3 regions of the Mesorhizobium sp. WSM1343 genome follow, and region 1 is predicted to be linked to each of the others. Evidence: predicted binding sites of a transcription regulator. Region 1 holds the regulator's gene; each other region holds the start of a gene.

Region 1 (7,587 bases):
GGCGTCGGCGAAGACACGATCGACATCGCCAACTCGTCGCGTCCGATCAAGGCGGACGAACTCAAGTCCTGCGCCGCCGCCGGCGTGAAGGAAGTCCAGGAAGTCCGGATCGGCTATGACGGCATCGTCTTCGCCACCGACATCAAGGGCCCGGACTGGGCCCTGGTTCCCGCCGACATCTACAAGGCGCTCGCGGCCAAGCTGGTCGTCGACGGCAAGCTCGTCGACAATCCGAACACCAAGTGGAGCCAGGTCAATCCGAAGCTGCCCGACTGGGACATCGCCGCCTACATTCCGGGCGAAAAGCACGGCACGCGCGAAGTGTTCGAGACCAAGCTCCTCGATGCCGGCTGTGACAAGGCTGCTCTCAAGGCCGCCGGCATTGCCGACGACAAGGAAATCGGCAAAACCTGCATTGCCATCCGCAAGGACGGCAAGGCCGTCGACATCGATGGCGACTATACCGAGACGCTCGCCCGCATCGACTCCAACAAGACCGGCGTCGGCGTGTTCGGCCTCGCCTTCTATGAGAACAATGCCGACAAGCTGAAGGTCGCCACCGTGGAAGGTATCGTGCCTTCGACCGAGACGATTGCCAGCGGCAAGTATCCCGTCTCGCGCCCGCTGTTCTTCTACGTCAAGAAGGCGCATCTGGGCGTCGTTCCCGGCCTCAAGGAATATGTCGAGTTCTTCCTCGACGACCAGATGGTTGGCCCGGAAAGCCCGCTCGCCGAATACGGCCTCGTTGCTGCTCCGGATGCCGAGCGTCAGGCCCAGCGTGACGCTTTCGCCGCCGGAAAGTCGATGTAATCAAGCTGCCGAACCGGGGTGCGGGTCAAATCCGCGCCCCGGTTTCACCGCAGGCCGCAATGGCGGCTGCGTTAGAATTTCCCTTGGGGTGGGTCCATGTCGTCCTTGCTCGTACTGGCCATCGTCGTTGCCCTCGGCCTGGTTGCCTTTTTCATCGGCCGGCAGCGTGCCGCGGCCCAGGACAATGGCAAGGTCAAGCCGCATTCGCGTGCCCACTATCACGGCTGGTGGGCGTTCCTGCTCGCCGTCCTGCCTGCTCTTTTGCTGCTTGCCGTCTGGGCCGTCGGTTCTTCGGTCTATCTTGACCGGCACATCCACGCTGCCTTGCCCGAGCGTACCGTCGACAGCAAGGTTGCCAGCGAGGCACTGGATGTCAGCCTGGTAAAGAGCCTCGCCAGGGGCCTGCGCAAACTCGATGCTGGCACACTGGCCGCAATGCCTGCCAGCTTTGCCGAGTTGCAGCCGCTGCTCGCCGCCAAGGGCGTGGCACTGGCGAGCGACACACAGGATTACATGATCCCGATCGCTGTCGAGGCGAACAAGGTCCAGGACCGGCTCGGCCTGTTCGGTGCCATTGTCATTCTGGCTTCCTCGATCGCCGGCGCCTTCTATGCGCTCAGGCAGATCGAGCCGCGCGCCAGGGCGCGCAACAATGTCGAGCGGCTGATGCTGTGGGGGCTGCTTGCCGCCTCCACCATCGCCATCCTGACCACCGTCGGCATCGTGCTTTCGATGCTGTTCCAGACGATCACCTTCTTCGAGAGCGTCTCGCCGATGAGTTTCTTCTTCGGCACGGTCTGGGATCCGCGTTTTGCCGCTGCCGGTTCGGGCGGCAGCCAGGGCCAGTTCGGCCTGATCCCGCTTCTTGCCGGCACGCTCTATATCGCCGCCGTCGCGCTGCTGGTTGCGGTGCCGGTCGGGCTGATGTCGGCTGTCTACATGGCCGAATACGCAACGCCCAGGGTGCGCTCGGTGGTCAAGCCGGCGCTTGAACTGCTGGCCGGCATACCGACCATCGTCTACGGCATCTTCGCCGTCGTCACGCTTGGGCCGTTCCTGCGCGACCTGTCCGCGGCGCTGACCGGCGGCTCGCCGTTCATCCAGGGCCAGAGCATCTTCACCGCCGGCCTGGTCATGGGCGTCATGCTGATCCCGGTCGTCTCCTCTCTCTCAGACGACATCATAACCGCGGTGCCGCGCGCCATGCGCGACGGGTCGCTCGGCCTCGGCGCGACCCGCTCCGAGACGATCAAGCGGGTGATCCTGCCGGCGGCACTGCCCGGCATCGTCGGCGCCATCCTGCTGACTGCCTCGCGCGCCATCGGCGAAACGATGATTGTCGTGCTGGCGGCGGGCGTCGCCGCCAACCTCACCATCAACCCGTTCGAGGCGATGACGACCATCACCGTCAAGATCGTCAACCAGCTCACCGGCGACCTCGAGTTCAATTCGCCGCAGACGCTGGTCGCCTTCGCGCTCGGGCTGACGCTGTTCACGCTGACGCTGGTGATGAACATCGTCGCGCTCTACATCGTGCGCAAATATCGGGAGCAGTACGAATGACCGACATTCCCATGGATACGATGGTCAGGCCGGCGGCCCATCCGCGCCGCGACATCGGCCTGAAGGCCCGTTACGCCGCCGAACGCCGTTTCCGCATCTATGGCGTCGTGGCGATTTCCGTAGGCCTGGCGTTCCTGGCAATCATGCTGATCACCATCGTCTCGAAAGGCTACACCGCCTTCTGGCAGACGACGGTATCGCTGCCGATCACGTTCGACGAGAAGGTGATCGATCCTTCCGGCAAGCGCGCAACCGATCCGAGCGTTCTGATCAAGGCGAATTATCCCAAGCTCGCAGAAAACGCGCTGGTGGCCAAGCTCGGCATTTCTCCTGATGACAAGCCGATGATCCAGAAGCTCAAGGGCTTCCTTTCGGAAGGCGCCCGCGTCCAGTTGCGCGACATCGTTGCCGCCGATCCCTCGGTGATCGGCACGACACGCGACGTCAACATCCTCGCCGCCGCCAATCTCGACTCGGCTTTCAAGGGCCAGATCGACCTCAGTGTCGAGGAAGCGCGACGCAAGGTCTCGGACCAGCAGATCGCCTGGATGAACAAGCTCAAGGCCGAGGGCGCGATGGCCGAGCACTTCAACAGCGGCCTGTTCACCTACGGCGCCTCCAGCCGCCCGGAAACCTCGGGCATGGGCGTGGCGATCATCGGCTCGTTTTATATGATGGTGATCGTGCTGCTGCTCGCGCTGCCGATCGGCGTCGCCGCCTCCATCTATCTGGAGGAATTCGCCAAGAAGAACCGTTTCACCGACCTTATCGAGGTCAACATCAACAATCTGGCCGCAGTGCCGTCAATCGTCTTCGGCTTGCTCGGCCTCGCGGTGTTTATCAATTTCCTGGGCATGCCGCGCTCCGCCGCTTTCGTCGGTGGCCTGGTGCTGACGCTGATGACGCTGCCGACGATCATCATCGCGACGCGCGCCGCGCTTGCCGCGGTGCCGCCGTCGATCCGCTCGGCAGCTCTCGGCCTTGGCGCCTCCAAGATGCAGATGGTGTTCCAGCACATCCTGCCGCTTGCCGCACCCGGCATCCTCACCGGCACTATCATCGGTCTTGCGCGCGCGCTCGGCGAAACCGCGCCTCTGCTGTTGATCGGCATGGTCGCCTTCGTCGCCGATCCACCGACGACGCCTTTCGATCCGGCCACCGCGCTGCCGGTGCAGATCTATATGTGGGCGAACGAGGCCGAACGCGCCTTCGTCGAGCGTATGTCCGGCGCCATCATCATCCTGCTCGTCTTCCTCATGGCCATGAACATCACCGCGATCGTGCTTCGGCGTCGGTTCGAGCGGCGCTGGTAGAAAAAAGGCATTTTGGTATGAACATCATGACCGAACAGTCCCTTGAAAACGCAGTGGGCGACAAGATGAAGTCGAACGAAGTGATCAAAATGCGCGGCGACAAGGTCGGCGTGTTCTACGGCGAGAAGCAGGCGCTGTTCGACGTCGATCTCGACGTCCGCCTGAACCAGGTGACGGCGCTGATCGGCCCCTCCGGCTGCGGCAAGTCCACCTTCCTGCGCTGCCTCAACCGCATGAACGACACCATCGATTCAGCACGGGTAACCGGCAAGATCACGCTCGACGAAGAGGACATCTACGACAAGAACATCGATGTCGTCGAACTCAGGGCGCGCGTCGGCATGGTGTTCCAGAAACCCAATCCGTTCCCAAAGTCGATCTACGAGAACGTCGCCTATGGTCCGCGCATCCACGGATTGGCCAAGCGCAAGGCCGACATGGATCAGATCGTCGAGTCCAGCCTGAAGAAGGCGGCGATCTGGAACGAGGTCAAGGACCGTTTGCAGGAACCTGGCACGGGTCTTTCCGGTGGCCAGCAGCAGCGCCTGTGCATTGCACGCGCCATCGCCGTGTCACCCGAGGTGATCCTGATGGACGAACCGTGTTCGGCGCTCGACCCGATCGCTACCGCTCGTGTCGAGGAACTGATCGACGAACTGCGTCAGAACTATACGATCGTCATCGTCACCCATTCGATGCAGCAGGCAGCGCGCGTGTCGCAGCGCACCGCGATGTTCCATCTTGGCTATCTGGTCGAGGAGGGCGCCACCGACAAGATGTTCACCACCCCCGACGACAAACGCACCCAGGACTACATCACCGGCCGGTTCGGCTGATCTCTGGCATATGAGGGACGAAGATCATGGGTGAACATACCGTCGCATCTTTCGATGAGGATCTGGAGCAGATCAGCCAGCTGATCCGCGACATGGGCGATCTCGCCCGCTCGATGGTCGGTGGCTCGACCAGGGCTTTGCTCAATTCGGACAATGCGCTGGCGCAGCGGGTGGTTTCCGACGACGCCATCATGGATGCACGCCAGCGCGAGCTGGACGATCGCGCCATCACGCTGATCGCCAAGCGCCAGCCGATGGCCAACGATCTGCGTGCGGTGGTCGGTTCGATCCGCATGGCCGGCGACCTCGAGCGCATCGGCGACCTTGCCAAGAACATCGCCAAGCGCGTCGGCACTGTCGGGCTGAGCGTCACGCCGCACGACCTTTCGCATTCGATCGACGCAATGGCGCAGCTGGTGCTGATCCAGGTGCAGGGGGTCGTCGACGAGTATGCCGCCGCTGACGCGGCAGCGCTTGCCACGCTCAGAAACAATGATGAACGCATCGACGTCAAATACACATCGGTGTTCCGCGAACTGCTGACCTACATGATGGAAGATCCGCGCAACATCACGGCGTGCACGCACCTGTTGTTTTGCGCCAAGAACCTCGAGCGGATCGGCGACCACGTGACCAACATCGCCGAAAATGCCTATTATGTTTTGACCGGCACGCAGTTGCCAGCCAACCGTCCGAAGCAGGACGAGACGGCAATGTCCGCGCCAGCGGCATGACAGGGGTGACCAGCCGATGATCGCGCCACGCATCATGGTGGTGGAGGATGAGGAGCCGCTAGGCGTGCTGCTCCGCTACAATCTCGAATCCGAAGGTTACCAGGTCGAAGTGGTGACGCGCGGCGACGAGGCCGAAATCCGGCTGCAGGAGAACGTTCCAGACCTTCTGGTGCTCGACTGGATGGTGCCTGCGGTTTCCGGTATCGAACTCTGCCGCCGGCTAAGGATGCGTCCCGAGACCGAGCGGCTGCCGATCATCATGCTGACCGCGCGAGGCGAGGAAAGCGACCGCGTGCGCGGCCTCTCGACCGGTGCCGACGACTATCTGGTCAAGCCTTTCTCGACGCCGGAGTTCATGGCCAGGGTCAAGGCGCTGCTGCGCCGGGCCAAGCCGGAAGTGCTGTCCAGCGTGCTCAAGGTCGGCGATATCGTGCTCGATCGCGAGTCGCACCGTGTCTATCGCAAGAAGAGCGAGATCCGGCTCGGGCCGACGGAATTCCGCCTGCTTGAATTCATGATGCGCCATCCAGGCCGCGTGTTCTCGCGCAGCCAACTGCTCGACAATGTCTGGGGCGAGACGATCTACATCGACGAACGCACGGTCGATGTGCATGTCGGCCGGCTGCGCAAGGCGGTCAACAACGGCCGTATGCCCGATGTCATCCGCACCATCCGTGGGGCGGGTTACGCCATTCGCGAGGACTGAACTCCCTCGTTTGAACTCACGCCACGTTCTTGCCGCCGAGACCGGATCTCGCCTGCACGCCCGGCGCAAAAATCTCCTGATCGACGAAGATCAGCGCCCGCATGGCGCAGCCTTCGCGGATCAGCGGCAGTTCGTTCGGCTCGGTGTCGAAGGAAATCGACTTGGAATGCTGGCCGCCGGCGGTCTGGGCAATCGCTTGCCGCAATGCCGGCTCGATCAGGTCGAAGGCGGCGGCGCTGACGCCGACCATGGCGACCGGCGCCGGATCGATCAGCGCAAACAGGCTGCCGAGGCCGTAGCCGAGCGCTTCGCCGGCCTTGCGATAGGCTTCCCGTTCGGGCCCGTCCCTCTCGCGGGCGGCGGCAGCCAGGGCGCGCATGTCGACGTCGCTGACATCGGCGACGGGTTCTGCATCCTCGCCCATCTGCCGCGCGTTGCGCCAGATGGCATAATTGCCGGCATAGGCTTCGACGCAGCCGCGCCGTCCGCAGCGACACAGCGCCCCGTTCGGCCGATGAATCATGTGGCCGAATTCGCCGCCCGAGGAATGGGTGCCGGTGAACAATTCGCCCTTCAGCACCAGCCCCATGCCGATGCCGTGCGACAAAAGGATAGCGATGAAATCGTCGCGGTAACGATCGGGATCGCGCCAGCGCAGCGCCACCGCCATCATGTTGCAGTCGTTCTCCATAATGGCGGGGACGCCGAACTCCTCTTCGAATATGTCGGCGAAGGCGATGTCGGTGTGCGGCGTGATCGGCGACCACAGCATGGCGCGGGCACGGGTGTCGGTGATGCCCTGGACGGCCAGCGCGATACGAGCGATGCTGCGCACGTCCAGGTCGGGATCTTCCAGGCGGCGCCGCACGATTGCCGTGCACTCACCGATCAGCGAGTCGCGCGACATCGTCAGCGTGTCGAGCCGGCGCTGTTCCTCGGATATTACCTGGCCGGCATAGTCGATGACGGCGACCGAGAGGAAGTTCAGCGACAGCACCACGGTCATTACCGCGGCCGCTTCCGGATTGAGGCTGAGGCCGACCTGCGGACGGCCGCGTTTGAGCGAGCCGGCCTCGCTCGGCTTGCTTTCGGTCAGGATGCCTTCGACGATCAGGTCGGATGAGATCGCCGAGATCGTCGAATGGCTGAGGCTTGTGGTTGCGGCGATCTCGGTGCGCGACGGCTGTCCGGCGCGGCGCACCGCGGCGATCACCATCGCGCGGTTGCGGCGGCGCAAATCGTCGTGGCGGATTCCGACCGACATGCTCTTTCATATCCTCCCGGTCGCCGCGGTTCTTCCTGCCCTGGAACGCTGTCGGTGACGCGGTCAAATACTGGCAGAAGCCGCGCGCCGTGTCATTTATTTATTCCGAGGCCCGAAAAAAATTCGAAACGACATCAAAATCCATCAGAATCGATGTTGACAGCGTTCGGGCGTTGGCCCAGTATTTTTTCGAGGCTCGAAAAAATAGGGCCTTTGTGCCGGCCTTCGGGCCAGTTTGGTCGCGCCATACGCGGCGCAGGGAGGATAATATGAAAAGATTCACAGCCGCCATCCTGGCGGGTGCCGCCATGTCGCTGACGCTCGCGTCTGTCGCGCAGGCGAAGGACAAAGTCGTCGGCGT
Region 2 (7,587 bases), 380 kb from region 1:
CGTGGTCCAGGTCGTGCAGCCGGGCTATTCGATCGGCGACCGCGTGCTGCGCCCGGCCATGGTCGGCGTCGCCAAAGGCGGTCCGAAGCTTGCCGCCGCTGAAGCGCCGGTCGAGCCGGGGCCGGTGAACGAGCAGGCTGAGAAAGATGCATAGTTAGGGGAGTAGGGGAGTAGGGGAGTAGGGCAGTAGGGCAGTAGGGCAGTAGGGAAAAGGGCAATCGCACCTTCCGTGCGGCTTCGTGCTAAACATACTGCCCTACTGCCCTATTCCCTTACTCCCCTGGCCTGCAATGAACCCCATCGCGCTTCTCGACTATGCCGGTGTCGCCGTCTTCGCGGCGACGGGGGCGCTTGCGGCTTCGCGTAAGCAGCTCGACATTATCGGCTTCCTGTTCCTGGCCAGCGTCACCGGGATAGGCGGCGGCACGCTTCGCGACGTCATCCTCAACCTGCCGGTTTTCTGGGTCGCCAACTCCGGCTATGTGCTGATCTGCGCCGCGGTTGCGGTGCTGGTCTTCTTCAGCGCGCATCGTGTCGAATCGCGCTGGAAATGGCTGCTCTGGCTCGACGCCATCGGGCTCGCCGCTTTTTCGGTGATGGGCGCGGCCAAGGGGCTTGCGATTACCGGCTCGCCGGTCGTCTCAGTCATCACCGGCGTGCTCACCGCCACTTTCGGCGGCATTCTGCGCGATCTCCTTGCCGGCGAGCCATCGGTGCTGCTCAGGCCCGAAATCTACGTCACGGCGGCCCTTGCAGGTGCCGGCCTTTACACACTTGGCGATCTTGCCGGATTGCCGCCGCTCGCCTCGGACCTTGCCGGTTTTGCGGCGGCGTTCGTCGTGCGCGGTGGTGCGCTCAAATTCGGCTGGTCGTTTCCGTCCTACAAGAGCCGGCCCGGCAGGCGGCCGGAAGATATTTTGTGAAAAGGAAGCGAATAGCGAATAGGGGTTGAACGAGATAGCTCCCGCTACTTTCTATTCGCCAGGCTCACGCAGCGAAGCGCTGGGCTTCGCCGCCATAATAGTTGACGTAGCGGGCGCCGATTTCCTTGACCGGCATCACAACGAACACATCGACCGTCGAGAATTCGCGATCGATGACGCAGCCATCGCCGATGCGGGCGCCGACGCGCAGATAGCCCTTGACCAGAGGCGGCATCGCGGCGATCGCCGCCTTGGCATTGACCGCCTCGATCGGCATCAGGTCCATCGAGCAGTAGCGCCCGGAGACCGCGCGCACGTCCCAGGCCGAATTTGTGCGGCAGTGGTGGGCGAGGTAGGTGAGCGCCTCGGCATGCGCCGCCGGCACGGTGCCGTGAAAAGAAGCGCAACCGGTCATCACACCGATTTCGTAATGGTTGATGTAGGCCCAGATGCCTTGCCACAACGCCTCGATGGTGCGTTTCGAGCGGTATTCCGGCAAGACGCAGGAGCGGCCGAGTTCCAGGAAACGCTGGCCGGGGTGACGGGCAATGAGCTTGGTCAGCTCGAATTCACCTTCGGAATAGAAACCGCCGGCGGTGGCCGCGATTTCTTGCCGCAGCAGCCGATATGTGCCGACGATACGGCGATGTTCGGGACCGGAAAGCGTAGTGTCCAAAACCAGCAGATGGTCGCAGAGTGGATCGAACCGGTCGGCGTCACGGCGATCATGAGCCTGGAACAGGTCCTTCCTGGCGCCAAGTTCGTCGTAGAACACCCGGTAGCGCACTTCCTGCGCGGCCGCGATCTCGGCCTCGTTGCGAGCGAGCCGCACTTCAAGATTGCCTATACGGCCCAGCGCCGCGCCCTTTATGACGGAATCGACGTTACGTCCGGCAAGCAAGGCGCTGCTGGCGTTCGGCCGAGTGTCACATTCCGGCATAACTGTATGCACGAGTGATTCTCCTTCGAGCCATCCCTCTTGGCACGGGGATACGGTGTAGGTGCAACAGGATTGTGACAGTACCGTGATACGACGTCGTGGGCAATACTTCGTCGGCTGGCGAATACGATCAACCGGCTACGTTTAAGTGATCGCCCGGTGCGGAACGGGCGGTGGAAAGCTCAGGCCGCGACGACCTGGCCCTCGACGGCATTGACCAGCGCCTCGGGGTCGAGCGGCTTGGTGACAAAGCCGCTGGCGCCATGGGCCAACACCGCATGGCGGGTCTTTTCCTGGCTGTCGGCCGACAGCACCATGATCGGCACCGGCCGCACAGCACTTTCTTCCTCATGGCGGCGGATGGCGGCAATCGCGTCCAGCCCGTCCATGACCGGCATGTGCAGATCCATCAAGACCACGTCGAAGCGGTCCTTGTGCGCGGCGCCGGTGACAGCCTCGACGGCCGCCTTGCCGTTGCCGACCACCCTGACGCGATGCCCGGCCTTCAGCAGCGTGGCGCGGGCCAGCATGGCATTGATGTCATTGTCCTCGGCGATCAGCACCGACAGGCCGCGCTGGCGGTTGCCGACGGCGCGCAGTGTCGGCGCGCCGCGCTTTTCCGGCTGCGGCGGGCCGAGGCTCGGAGCATGGCTGCTCAACAGTACACGCAAAAGTGTTCCGCCGCGCACCGGCCTGGCCAGGAAGGTTGCGTAGCCACTGGCGCGGAACTCGCCAAGCATGCCGCGATCTGTCGGCGCGATCAGCGTGATCGCCTCACAGTCGGAGAAACCGCTCTGGCGCAGGCGCTTGAGCAGCCTTCCGTCGCCTTCCTCCATCGCTGCATCGACCAGGATCGCGTCGCAGCCGGCGGCGAAAGGCGCGGCCTGTGCGGCGGTGGTGGCGATGTCGACCGCGCCGCCATTGGCGCGGATGGTGCGGGCGATGGCGTCGGCCTCGACGGCGTTCTTCGACAGGATCACCACGCGTCTGCCCGAGAGGGCATTCTGGCGGCCCTGCGGCGCTTCGGTGGCCGCTGTCGCAGGGACTTCGAAGACGAACTCGGATCCCTGGCCGAGCCGGCTGGATACCGAGATCGTGCCACCCATGGCGGCCACCAGGCGCCTGGAGATGGCAAGGCCGAGGCCGGCCCCGCCATGTGTGCGTGTCGACGTGCCGTCGGCCTGCTCGAACTCCTCGAAAATGCGCTCCAGGTCGGCATCATGCAGGCCCGGACCGGTATCGGCGATGGTAAAGCATATGCGGTCGCTGGTTTCGGTGCGTGCGCGTGCAATGCTCACCAGCACGCCGCCGCTGTCGGTGAACTTGATGGCGTTGCCGATGAGGTTGAGAAGCACCTGCCTGACCTTGCCTGGATCGGCGGTGATCAATTGCGGCACGTCGGGTTCGACATGACAACCCAGCCCGATATCCTTGGCGAAGGCGCGCGCCGCCAGCAATTCGATGATGTTGTCGGCGATCTCGCGCACCGACATCGGCTGCGGCTCCGGGTCGAAACGCCCGGCTTCGATCTTGGAATAGTCGAGAAGATCCTCGATCAGGGCAAGCAATGCGCTGGCTGAGGTCGAGACCGCGCCGACATAGGTCTGCTGCTCCGGCGACAGGCTGGTGTCGGCGAGCAACCTGGCCATGCCCATGATGCCGTTCATCGGGGTGCGGATTTCATGGCTGACGGTGGCGAGGAAACGCGATTTGGCCTGGCTGGCATATTCGGCCCGTTCGCGTGCGGTGATCAGCGAGGACTCGGCGCGTTTGCGGGCGGTGATGTCGCGGGCGATGGCGCGGTGCGAAACCGCGCCACTGTCCTTGTCGCGCACCGACAGTTCGATCCAGGAGAACCAGCGCTGCCCGCTCGGCGTGCTGATAGAGACATCGGTGGAACTCAGGCACTCATGGTCGGAAAAGGCGGCATCGGGAACCATGCCGACCTCAATGCCCAGTTCCGCCAGGGTCTTGCCGGCAAGATCGCGCTGGTCGATCTCGACGAGATCGGCGAAGACCTTGTTGGCATAGACGATGTAGCCGTCGCGGTCGCGATGGATGACAAGATCGCCAAGCGCGTCGATCAGGCCGCGAAAGCGCTCATCGCTCTCCTGCATCTCCCACATGCGGTCGGCCAGCGTCTCGATCTCGGCGCGGCTGCGGGCCGTGGTTTCGTCAAGAAGGGCGGCGGTGCGATGTTCGCTCCGCCTGGCGCGCAGATGCATGGCAAGGCCGGCTAGGCCGGTTGCGAGCAATGCAACGCTGATGAACATCGGTGCCCCGGTAAGGTGCGCCAGCCCGGCCATCACTACGATGGCGACGAATGTCAGAAAGGACAGGCCTTCGCGCCTGGAGAATTCCGGCTCGGGCACCAGCGGCGGCGCGGCGACGAAGCGCCGCGTCGACGCCGGCGGGAGCACCGCATCGACATCGTCGCCAGTGTCCGCCTGTTGGCTGCCGGATTGCGCGATCATGCGAAATTCTTGCCAGACAGAGCTTATGGAAAATTGCGGCGGATCGTTCCAATTTTAGCGGATGAGCGCTTTTTGCCGAGGCGCGGCGGGTTTGCCACCAGATCTGGCGATTGCATCCGCCCTTCCGGCAGTTGGGCGGAGTCACATATCCACGACGACGCGGCCGCGGATCTTGCCCTCGACGATATCGCGCGCGGCATCGACGATGCCGTCGAACCCGATGGTGCTGGACAGGCTGGCGAGCTTCTGCAGATCGAGGTCGGTGCCGATGCGGCGCCATGCCTCGAGGCGGACTGCTTTCGGCGCCATCACTGAATCGATGCCGAGCAATGAGACACCGCGCAGGATGAAGGGCGCGACGCTGGCCGGCAGGTCCATGCCGCCGGCCAGGCCGCAGGCGGCGACCGCGCCGCCATAGGAGGTCATCGAGAGCACATTGGCCAGCGTGTGGCTGCCGACAGCGTCAATACCGCCGGCCCAGCGCTCCTTGGCCAGCGGCTTGGCCGGCTGGGCAAGCTCCTCGCGCGAGATCACCTCGGCGGCGCCAAGGTCCATCAGAAAGGGGCTTTCGGCATTGCGGCCGGTGGAAGCAATGACATGGTAGCCGAGGCTGGACAGGATGGAGACCGCGACCGAGCCGACGCCGCCGGCTGCCCCCGTCACCACCACCGGGCCGCGATCGGGCAGGATGCCGTGCCGCTCCAGGGCCATGACACAGAGCATGGCGGTATATCCTGCGGTGCCGACGGCCATCGCGTCATGCGGGCTGATGCCTTGCGGCAGCGGCACCAGCCAGTCGCCCTTGACGCGGGCACGGCCTGCATAGGCACCGAAATGGGTTTCGCCGACGCCCCAGCCATTCAGCACGACCTTGTCTCCGGCGCGCCAGTCGGGATGCGAGGACGAAATGACGGTGCCGGCGAAATCGATGCCCGGCACCAGCGGCCAGCGGCGGATCACCGGCGCCTTGCCTGTGATCGCCAAGCCATCCTTGTAGTTCACCGTCGTTGCCTCGACCGCGACGGTGACATCGCCTTCCATCAGGTCGGCCTCGGTGAGATCGGTCACGGCGACCGACTGCTTTTTCTCGGCGTCACGCGAAACGAGGATGGCTTTGAAGGTTTCGGACATGTCTTTCTCCGCGATCTTGACGACATGAACTGTGCGGCGATGGCCGCACGGGGTCAATCCTTGGAAGGACTGGCTTTGGGTTCGCGCCGCCAGCCGAACAGCTCGTCGAAGACGACCAGTGCCGCACCAACCGAAATGAAGGCGTCGGCAAGGTTGAAGACGGCGAAGGACCAGACCGGCGTGTGGAACAGGAGGTAGTCGATGACGTGGCCGTAGACGGCGCGGTCGATCAGATTGCCGAGCGCGCCGCCGACGATCAGCGCAAAGCCGGTGCGGGCAAGGATCTGGGACGGCGCGATCCGCGTCGCCAGGAACAGCACGAAGGCAACGACGGCGAGCGAAATGACGATCAGCCCGGTGTCGCCGAAGGACGAGAACATCGAGAAGGCGATGCCGGTATTGTAGGTGCGAAACAGCGCCAGGAAGGGCAGCAGATCAACCTTCTCCTGAAAAGGCAGATCGGCCTCGACCAGGTATTTTATCCACTGGTCGAGCGCGATGGCCGCGACGACGAGCAGTGCGTAGGGAGACCATGATCTCACGGGCAGGCAACCTTCATTGCTGGTCCAGGATTGACTCGAGCTTCAGCGCGCCGCGCCGGATCTCGAACAGCATGATGCCGGTGGCAACGGCCAGATTGAGCGAATCGGCACGGCCCGCTTGCGGAATCCTGAGCAGCCTGTCGCAACTCGCAGCCAGGCTTTCGGGCAGTCCCTGCTGCTCGTTGCCCATCATCAGCAGCACGGGCCCGCGGGAAAAATCGACCGAGCGGTAGTCGACGGCGCCTTTCAGGTGGGTTCCGGCGACGAGGCCTGAAAACCCGCCTCGCCAGGCGAGGAAAGCCTCGGTTGTCGCCTTCGCCACCGGCACGGCAAAGATCGAACCCATGGTGGCACGCACCGTCTCCACGGAGAATGGATCAGTGGTATCGCCGACCAGGATGACGCCTTTGGCGCCGACGGCATCGACGGTGCGGATGACGGTGCCGAGATTGCCGGGGTCGCGCACCCGGTCGAGCGCCACCCAGACGTCGCCATTGTCAGCGCGGACATCCTTCAAGGCGAGGAATTTTTGCGAAAAGACGCCGACCACCATTTGCGGGTTGTCGCGACGGGTGATGGCGACCAGCACCTTCTCCGACACTTCGAGCACCATGCCGCCTGCCGCAACCGTGCGTGCGGCCACCTTCTCCACCGCAGCGTTGCCGCGCCCGGCCTTGGCGAAAACCAATGTCCTGATCTGCCAGCCGAGATCGAGCGCATCGATGACCAGCTTCAACCCCTCGGCCATGAAGGCGTTCTGCTGGTCGCGGAATTTCTTCTGAGCGAGCGCCTTGATGTCCTTGACCAGCGGATTGGCGAGGCTGGTGACCTCCTTCACCTGGCCGGGTGCGCCTGCATGCCGCTCGTTCATTCAGCCACCCAACGCGAAAACAATGAGGTCGATAGCGCCCGGCCGGCGGACTTTTCGCGGATGATCAACTCACCCGATTCAACCTTGCCGCCCATGCCGGCAAAGGTATCGCGCATCAGGGCGTGGATGGCGAAGAAGGAGGCGCGGATCGAGTAGGCGGTCAGCACCACGGCAAGCGGCTTCGGCGTCAGGATCGCCCGGCAGAGGTCGGTCAAATCGGGCAGGTCCTCGAACAATTGCCAGACCTCGCCCTTGGGGCCACGGCCATAGGCCGGCGGGTCGAACAGAATGATATCGTAGCGGCTGCCGCGGCGCTCCTCGCGCTCGGCGAATTTCACCGCGTCGTCGACGATCCAGCGGATCGGCTTGCTGCCGAGGCCGGCCATCTCCTGGTTTTCGCGGGCCCAGCCGATCGCCTTCTTCGAGGCATCGACATGGGTGACCTCGGCACCGGCGCGAGCCGCCACCAAGGAAGCGAGACCGGTATAGCCGAACAGGTTCAGAACCTTGACCGGCCGCTTCGCCGCCGCGATCAGCCCGGCCATGTGGTCCCAGTGGGAAGCCTGCTCGGGAAAGACGCCGACATGACGAAACGAGGTGAAACGGCCGAGATAGTCGATGCCGTCATGCTTCATCGGCCAGGTCTCGCCGAGCGGCAGCTTCGGGAAACGCCAGCGGCCGATCCCCTCCTCGTCGGTGTCTCCGG
Region 3 (7,587 bases), 3.0 Mb from region 1:
GCAAGAGGTCATCGACGGCAAGCTCGATGAGCATTTCCCGCTGGTGGTCTGGCAGACCGGTTCGGGCACCCAGTCCAACATGAACGCCAATGAGGTGATCTCCAACCGGGCGATTGAGATGCTGGGCGGTGTTATGGGCTCCAAGAAGCCGGTGCATCCCAACGATCACGTCAATATGAGCCAATCGTCGAACGACACCTATCCGACAGCCATGCACATCGCCTGCGCCGAACGTATCGTGCACGATCTGTTGCCGGCACTGAAGCACCTGCACAAGGCGCTCGCCGCCAAGAGCAGAGAGTTCAATCACATCATCAAGATCGGCCGCACGCACACGCAGGATGCCACCCCCCTTACGCTTGGCCAGGAATTTTCGGGCTATGCCGCGCAGGTCGCTTCGTCGATCAAGCGCATCGAGCTGACGTTGCCCGGCTTGCAGGAACTGGCGCAGGGCGGCACCGCCGTCGGCACCGGCCTCAACGCGCCGGTCGGCTTCGCCGAAAGGGTCGCGGATCGCATCGCCTCCATCACCGGCATCGCCTTCGTCACCGCGCCGAACAAGTTCGAGGCGCTGGCGGCCCATGATTCCATGGTGTTTTCGCACGGCGCCATCAATGCGGCGGCCGCCGCGCTGTTCAAGATCGCCAACGACATCCGCTTCCTCGGCTCAGGCCCGCGCTCGGGCCTTGGCGAACTGTCGCTGCCGGAAAACGAACCGGGCTCGTCGATCATGCCGGGCAAGGTCAACCCGACCCAGTGCGAGGCGCTGACGCAGGTCTGCGTACAGGTGTTCGGCAACAATGCGGCGCTCACCTTCGCCGGCAGCCAGGGTCATTTCGAGCTCAATGTCTACAATCCGCTGATGGCCTACAACTTCCTGCAGTCGGTGCAGTTGCTCTCCGACGCCTCGGTCTCCTTCACCGATAATTGCGTCGTCGGCATCGAGGCCCGCGAAGACAACATCAAGGCGGCACTCGACCGATCGCTGATGCTGGTGACGGCGCTGGCGCCGACCATCGGCTACGACAATGCCGCCAAGATCGCCAAGACCGCGCACAAGAAGGGCACCACTTTGCGCGAGGAAGCGCTCGCCACCGGGCTGGTCAGCGAAGCCGATTACGACCGGCTGGTGCGGCCGGAGGATATGACGCATCCGGGGTAGGCAATTCCAGGAAAAGTGTCTGCGGTTTTCGGTCCGGAATTGCGTCAACCAAAAGCCCGGTATTTCGTGAGGGGAGAATTTACTCCCGTCACGACCTCACCCGAAGCGAATTTTGCGCAGGCCGCCCGATCACGGAAACGTAGGCACTGTGAACAATGTGTCGCCAGTCTGGTGGCTTTGGTGAACAGTCGGTTTGCTCTATCTCCCCGGCATCAACCCATCCCGGAGAGCCACCATGTCCACCAACATTTCAGTCGCCGGTTCCGGCGCATCCAATGCCTCGACCACCATCCTGCTCGGCCGCGTCCTGCTCGCGGTCATCTTCCTGCTTTCAGGTTTCGGCAAGCTCACCGCCATTAGCGGAACAGCGGGCTATTTCGGCAGCCTCGGCCTGCCCTTGCCGACCGTAACGGCCACCCTCGTCGGCCTGATCGAGCTTCTCGGCGGCCTCGCCATCCTCGTCGGCTTCAAGACCCGGATTGTCGCCTGGGTGCTGGCGGTCTTCACGGTCGCTACCGGTTTGGTCGCCCATACCGGTTGGGCCGACCAGATGCAGATGATCCAGTTTCTCAAGAACCTCGCCATTGCGGGCGGCTTCCTCGTGCTGGCTTCCTCGGGCGCCGGTGCCTATTCGATCGACGCCAAGCGCGGCTGAGCCAATAGCCGGCAATAGCCGAACAAGAAAGCGGCGCGGAATTTTCCGCGCCGCTTTTTCGTTGTTGGTACATGCCCGCCGATCTGTCGGCCGGAGTTTTCTGATAGGATCGGCTATCGGGACGAGGCCGGCCGGCGGCCGACAACGGAGGTGAACATGCCCCGCAACGCGCTGCTCCTGCTCTCCCGGCTGCTGCTCGCCGCCCTGTTCGTGCCTTCCGGTTTCCATGCATTGAGCGACATCGCCGGCACCACAGGCTATTTCGCCGGCCTCGGCCTGCCGCTGCCGACACTTGCCGCCTGGGGCACGGGACTGTTCGAACTGATCGCCGGGCTGCTCATCCTGGTCGGTTTCCAGACCCGGATCATAGCGCTTCTGCTCGCTGCCTTCTGTATCGTCGCCGGCTTCATCGGCCATTATGGCCAGGGCGGCGGCGACGCGATGCTCGCCTTCCTGCACCAGCAGATGCTGATGAAGGACATTGCGATATCAGGTGGGTTTGTAGCGCTGGCGATGGACGGCGCCGGCGCATGGTCGATCGACGGGCGCGGCGCGGTTTGATATTTTTGCTTACACGCGCCCGAGCTGGTCGACCCCCACTCCGTCCCGGCTTTGCCGAGCCCTGATTGACGGGGTAGAGGAAGGGCGCGAGCCTATTGCCGCCAACGCTCTTCCAACGAGGCTCCCTTCCTTTCCCTCCGGAGGGGGGAAAGGTGGCGCTGCAAAGCAGCGACGGATTGGGGGAAGCCGGTCTACAAACGCGATGCCGCCGGCGAAGTACGACCGGCAGGTCTCCGCTTAAGTCAGATAAGACACGGGTCTGCTAGCAGCTAGCGCCTTATTTCACCGACATGCTGGGGCCACCCTCGACGGCCAGCACCAGCCGGCGGTTGGTGATCCTGGCCAGCTGCGCCAGGCGCCCGGCCGGCCGCTCGCCATAGAGATCGGCCAGCGATGCCGGCAAGACCAGCGCCAGCACGCCGTTGGCGCGCTGTTCCCATTTCAGCCTGGGCATGATGCCGGGCATCGACGCCGTCAGCAGGTAGACGACGCGCATCATCGCGGCGAGCACGCGGGCGCGCTCCAGATAACGCGGCGATGCCAGAGCCTTGATCTCGGGGGCGATGGCTTCGTTGAAGATGCCGTCGTGACGATAGGCGTTGGCCATCGCCAGGAAAGCACGGCCAGGATGGTCGACGCCGAAGAAGGACGCGTGCGCAATGATGTTGAGCGATTGCTTGCCGCGGTATTCGGGATGCGCGCGCCAGCCGATGTCCGCCAGCAATGCGGCCGCGTGGCGGTAGCGCGCCTCGTCCTCGGTCTCGTCGATGCCGAAGGCGGCAAAGGTCTTGGCGGTCCAGTCGACAAGTTCGTGCGCATGGGTGACGGAGCGCGAGCGCAGGCGGGCGAGTTCCTCCGAGGCCGAAATCAGCGGATCGGCCTTCTGCTCCGCCTCGTCGAGCAGCGAATAGAGAAAGCCTTCGCGCACGCCGAGCGCCGAGACGATGATCTTCGACGGCTGCATCGCCGCCATGATCTCCTGCAGCACGATGGCGCCATAGGGCAGCAGCGAACGGCGGTTCTTCGAAACGCCTTCGATGCCCTTGACCTTCTCGATCTCGGCCTTGGCCACCTGCTTGAGGAAGTTCGCCGCGCTTTCGGCCGATATCTCGTAATGGTGCATGACGCCAAGCGGATAGTTGGTCATTTCCATGTGCAGCCGGGCAAGATTTCGCCAGGTGCCGCCGACGGCGTAGAAGGGCCTGCCCTGCCCGCCTTTCAACAGCTTGGCCTTCGCCAGTTCGTCACGCGCGATCCTGGCCGCCTGGGCCAGCGAGTTCTTCGCCATGTCTTGCAGGCGCAGGCCGCCCAGCGGCAGCGTGATGCCGTCGCCGATCGCCTCGCCGCTGACATCGACCAGTTCGAGGCTGCCGCCGCCCAGATCGCCGGCGATGCCATCGGCCGGATGGAAACCGGAAATGACGCCGAGCGCGGAATAGTACGCTTCCTGACGACCGCTGATCACTCGGATCTCGGTCTTCAGCACATCCTCGGCGCGGTGGATGAAATCGGGGCCGTTGACCGCCTCGCGGGCCGCCGCGGTCGCCAGCACATACATTTGCTCGGCGCCGGCCTGGTCGGAAAGCGCACGAAAGCGGCGGAACTCTTCCATCGAGCGCGTTACCGCCTCGGGGTCGAGCTTGCCGGTCGAAACGATGCCGCGGCCGAGACCGGCCAGCATCTTTTCGTTGAACAGCATGGTCGGCGAGCGCGCCAGCCCCTCATAGACGACGAGACGGATCGAGTTCGATCCGATGTCGATGATGGACAGCGGTCGGCGGTCCTGCAGCCGGCCCTGAGAATCAGACAGCATCAGCCGGACGCTGCGGCGTTCTTCTTGCGGCGCTTGAACTGCGCGATGCGCTTGGGCGCATGCGACTTCAGCGCGTCACCCCGTCCCGACAGGCTCGGATTGGTCATGAAATATTCCTGCGCGTTGAACGGTTCCTCGCCCTCCTCCAGCACGACGCGCCGGGAGGTTCCATCAGCCAATACGTCGAAACTTTGCTGATTGTCCATAATGTTGCCCAGCATGATCTGGCCAAGGATCTGTTCATGCACAGTTGGATTGGTGATCGGCACCATGGTTTCGACGCGGCGGTCGAGATTGCGCGGCATCAGGTCGGCCGAGGAGATGTAGACGATCGCCTCGTCCGACGGCAGGCCGTAACCGTTGCCGAAACAATAGATGCGGCTGTGCTCGAGAAAACGGCCGACGATCGATTTTACGCGGATGTTTTCCGACAGGCCCGGAACCTGCGGCCGCAGGCAGCAGATGCCGCGCACGACAAGGTCGATCTCGACGCCGGCGCGGCTGGCATCGTAGAGCGCGTCGATGATGATCGGATCGACGAGGGCGTTCATCTTCATCCAGATGCGCGCCGGTTTGCCTTGCACCGCGTAGGCAATCTCGTCGGCAATGTGCTTCAGGATGCGGCTTCTCAGCGTGAACGGAGAGATCGCCAACCGCATTTCGTCCGTCGGCTCGGCATAGCCGGTGATGAAATTGAACAGCTGGGCGACATCGCGGGCAATCGTCGGATCTGTGGTGAAGAAGGACAGGTCGGTGTAGATGCGTGCGGTGACCGGATGGTAGTTGCCGGTGCCGAGGTGCACGTAATTGCGCAGCTTGCCGTCCTCGCGCCGCACCACCAGCGACATTTTCGCATGTGTCTTCAGTTCGAGAAAGCCGAACACCACCTGCACGCCGGCCCGCTCCAGGTCGCGCGCCCAGCGGATGTTGGCTTCCTCGTCGAAACGCGCCTTGAGCTCGACCAGCGCGGTGACCGACTTGCCGGCCTCGGCCGCGTCGACCAGCGCGCGCACGATCGGGCTGTCGTTGGAGGTGCGGTAAAGCGTCTGCTTAATCGCCACCACCTCCGGATCGGCCATTGCCTGGCGCAGGAACTGCACCACCACATCGAAGGATTCGTAGGGGTGATGGACGACGATGTCCTTCTCGCGGATGGCGGCGAAACAATCGCCGCCATGTTCGCGGATGCGCTCGGGAAAACGCGGATTGTAGGGCGTGAATTTCAGGTCGTCGCGGGGAACGGCGACGATCTCGGAAATCTGGCTGAGCGCCAATGGACCGGTCAAGACGCTGATGCGGCTCGACGACACGCCAAGCTCGCCGGCGACGAAATCGCGCAATTCGCCAGGCATCAGCCTGTCGAATTCGATGCGGATCACCGATCCGCGCCGACGCCGCTTCAGCGCCGTTTCGAACAGGCGCACGAGGTCCTCGGACTCCTCCTCGACCTCGATATCGCTGTCACGGATGATGCGGAACGTGCCGGAGCCCTTGACCTCGTAGCCGGGGAAGAGCTTGCCGATATAGAGGCCGACCGCCTCTTCCAGCGGAATGAAGCGGACATGATGCTTGCGGTCCGGCAGACGGATGAAGCGCTTCAGCGCCACCGGCAGGCGCAGCAGCGCGCTCATCTCCTCGCCATTCTTGCGGTGGCGCAATTGCAGCGCCATCGAGAAGCCGAGATTGGGGATGAACGGGAACGGATGCGCCGGGTCGATCGACAGCGGGGTGAGCACCGGGAAAACCTGTTCCTGGAAATGATCTTCCAGCCAGATTTTCTCGTCCTTGGTCAGCGCATCGCGGGTGATGCTCTCGATGCCTTCCTTGTTGAGCAGCACGGTGAGCGCCGAAAGGCTCTTCTGCTGGTCTTCCTGCAGCCGCTCGACCTCACGCAGCAGTTGTTCGAGCTGCTGTTCGGGGGTGCGGCCGTCCGGGCTCTTCAGCGTGATGCCCTCGCGCACCTGGCCGGCAAGACCGGCAACACGGACCATGAAGAACTCGTCGAGATTGGCGGCCGAGATCGACAGGAAGCGGACGCGCTCCAGCAGCGGGTGATTGAGGTTCAGCGATTCCTCGAGAACGCGCCGGTTGAACTGCAGCCAGGAAAACTCGCGGTTGACAAACCGGTCAGGGTTGCCGCCTTCCGGGCGAGCCACCTCGACATCCACGAATTCGTTCTGCACCGGCTTCAGTTCGTTCATGATTCCCGCTCTTCCACACCCGCTCAAGCCGGCTAGCCAGTCACTCTAGCGACCCATGGTCCCTCCCGGAAACCGAAATCGGTTTTCGGGCCATGGGTTAACCGGCTTAACTTATCCTCTGACAGGCTTTTGCGACAGTTTGATTTCATCGAACTTGCAAAGAGGCCTGATATGATCCAGATGCAGACGAGACTGCGTTAAGGAGACGACGATGGCAGGCGGTTCCATTCCCCATTTTCAGAACGATGCGGGCTATCCGGCAATCGACATCGGCGTGAAGGAATTCATGTGCACGGGCGCCAATCCGCCTTTCGACCACCCGCATGTGTTTCTGGACATGGGCGACGACAATGAAAAAGTCTGTCCCTATTGCTCGACGCTCTACCGCTATTCGCCGAAGCTGAAGGCGACGGAAACGCTGCCGGCCGGATGCATCTACATCGAACAGGCCGCCTGAGACTTTCGCGACCAGCCCGATGAACGACACGCGTTCCCGGCAAATTGTCGTCGCCGGGGCCGGTGTCGCCGGATTGACCGCAGCCCTTGCATTCGCCTCGCGCGGCTACCCTGTTCGGGTGTTCGAACAGGCGCAGCGCCTGGAAGCTGCCGGCGCCGGCATCCAGCTCTCTCCAAACGCGACGCGCATCCTTCGCCAGCTCGGCGTGCTCGACCGGCTGCTGCCGGCAGCGGTGCGGCCGCAAGCCGTGGTGTTGAAGAAGGCCGCGACCTTGCGCGAACTGGCGCGCGTGCCGCTGTGGCAAGCCGCCGAAACCCGCTGGCAAGCACCCTATCTCGTCGCGCACAGGGCCGATCTGCAGAGCGCACTGACCGCGCGCGTTGCCGAGGTGCCGCATATCCATCTCACCACCGGCGCCCGCATCGGCGACGTTGCCTCCGGCCCGCATGGCATCACGGCGACGGCCGAGATCGACGGCAAGACCATCGCGGCGGAGGGCTTCCTGCTGGTCGGGGCCGATGGCGTCTGGTCGTCGGTGCGCGCACTTGTCGACTCAGCCAAGGGGTCGGCTTCGCCAAGAAACCATTTCTCCGGCGAACTGGCCTGGCGCGCGACCATCGCAGCTGATAGCGCCGCGGGGCAGAGCTTTGCCGCCATCGGCGCCAGGGACTGCGTCACCACCTTCCTGCATCCCGGCTTCCATATGGTGGCCTATCCCGTCAGCAAGGGTGCGGCCTT

What was found. The regulator PhoB, encoded in region 1, activates phosphate uptake and scavenging genes when phosphate is short. The targets are predictions, from matches to a motif close to TGTCATNNANCTGTCAT.
Region 2: the regulator PhoB is predicted to act here: its motif matches at 1,927-1,943, upstream of olsB (l-ornithine N(alpha)-acyltransferase).
Region 3: the regulator PhoB is predicted to act here: its motif matches at 6,524-6,540, upstream of AC0NIL_RS23480 (RNA degradosome polyphosphate kinase).

What each region holds. Positions count from the first base shown of each region.
Region 1 covers NZ_CM148370.1:1,485,398-1,492,984, forward strand. The annotation lists gene AC0NIL_RS07180 (PstS family phosphate ABC transporter substrate-binding protein) at 1-810, shown strand, start outside; gene pstC (phosphate ABC transporter permease subunit PstC) at 907-2,373, shown strand; gene pstA (phosphate ABC transporter permease PstA) at 2,370-3,686, shown strand; gene pstB (phosphate ABC transporter ATP-binding protein PstB) at 3,704-4,522, shown strand; gene phoU (phosphate signaling complex protein PhoU) at 4,549-5,256, shown strand; gene phoB (phosphate regulon transcriptional regulator PhoB) at 5,273-5,962, shown strand; gene AC0NIL_RS07210 (ROK family protein) at 5,979-7,226, opposite strand; gene xylF (D-xylose ABC transporter substrate-binding protein) at 7,496-7,587, shown strand, end outside.
Region 2 covers NZ_CM148370.1:1,869,087-1,876,673, forward strand. The annotation lists gene grpE (nucleotide exchange factor GrpE) at 1-154, shown strand, start outside; gene AC0NIL_RS09040 (trimeric intracellular cation channel family protein) at 291-923, shown strand; gene olsB (l-ornithine N(alpha)-acyltransferase) at 988-1,863, opposite strand; gene AC0NIL_RS09050 (PAS domain-containing hybrid sensor histidine kinase/response regulator) at 2,046-4,337, opposite strand; gene acuI (acrylyl-CoA reductase (NADPH)) at 4,479-5,468, opposite strand; gene lspA (signal peptidase II) at 5,522-6,010, opposite strand; gene AC0NIL_RS09065 (TrmH family RNA methyltransferase) at 6,024-6,881, opposite strand; gene AC0NIL_RS09070 (RsmD family RNA methyltransferase) at 6,878-7,587, opposite strand, start outside.
Region 3 covers NZ_CM148370.1:4,784,529-4,792,115, forward strand. The annotation lists gene fumC (class II fumarate hydratase) at 1-1,162, shown strand, start outside; gene AC0NIL_RS23465 (DoxX family protein) at 1,398-1,817, shown strand; gene AC0NIL_RS23470 (DoxX family protein) at 1,974-2,378, shown strand; gene ppx (exopolyphosphatase) at 2,656-4,191, opposite strand; gene AC0NIL_RS23480 (RNA degradosome polyphosphate kinase) at 4,191-6,392, opposite strand; gene AC0NIL_RS23485 (zinc-finger domain-containing protein) at 6,604-6,849, shown strand; gene AC0NIL_RS23490 (FAD-dependent monooxygenase) at 6,869-7,587, shown strand, end outside.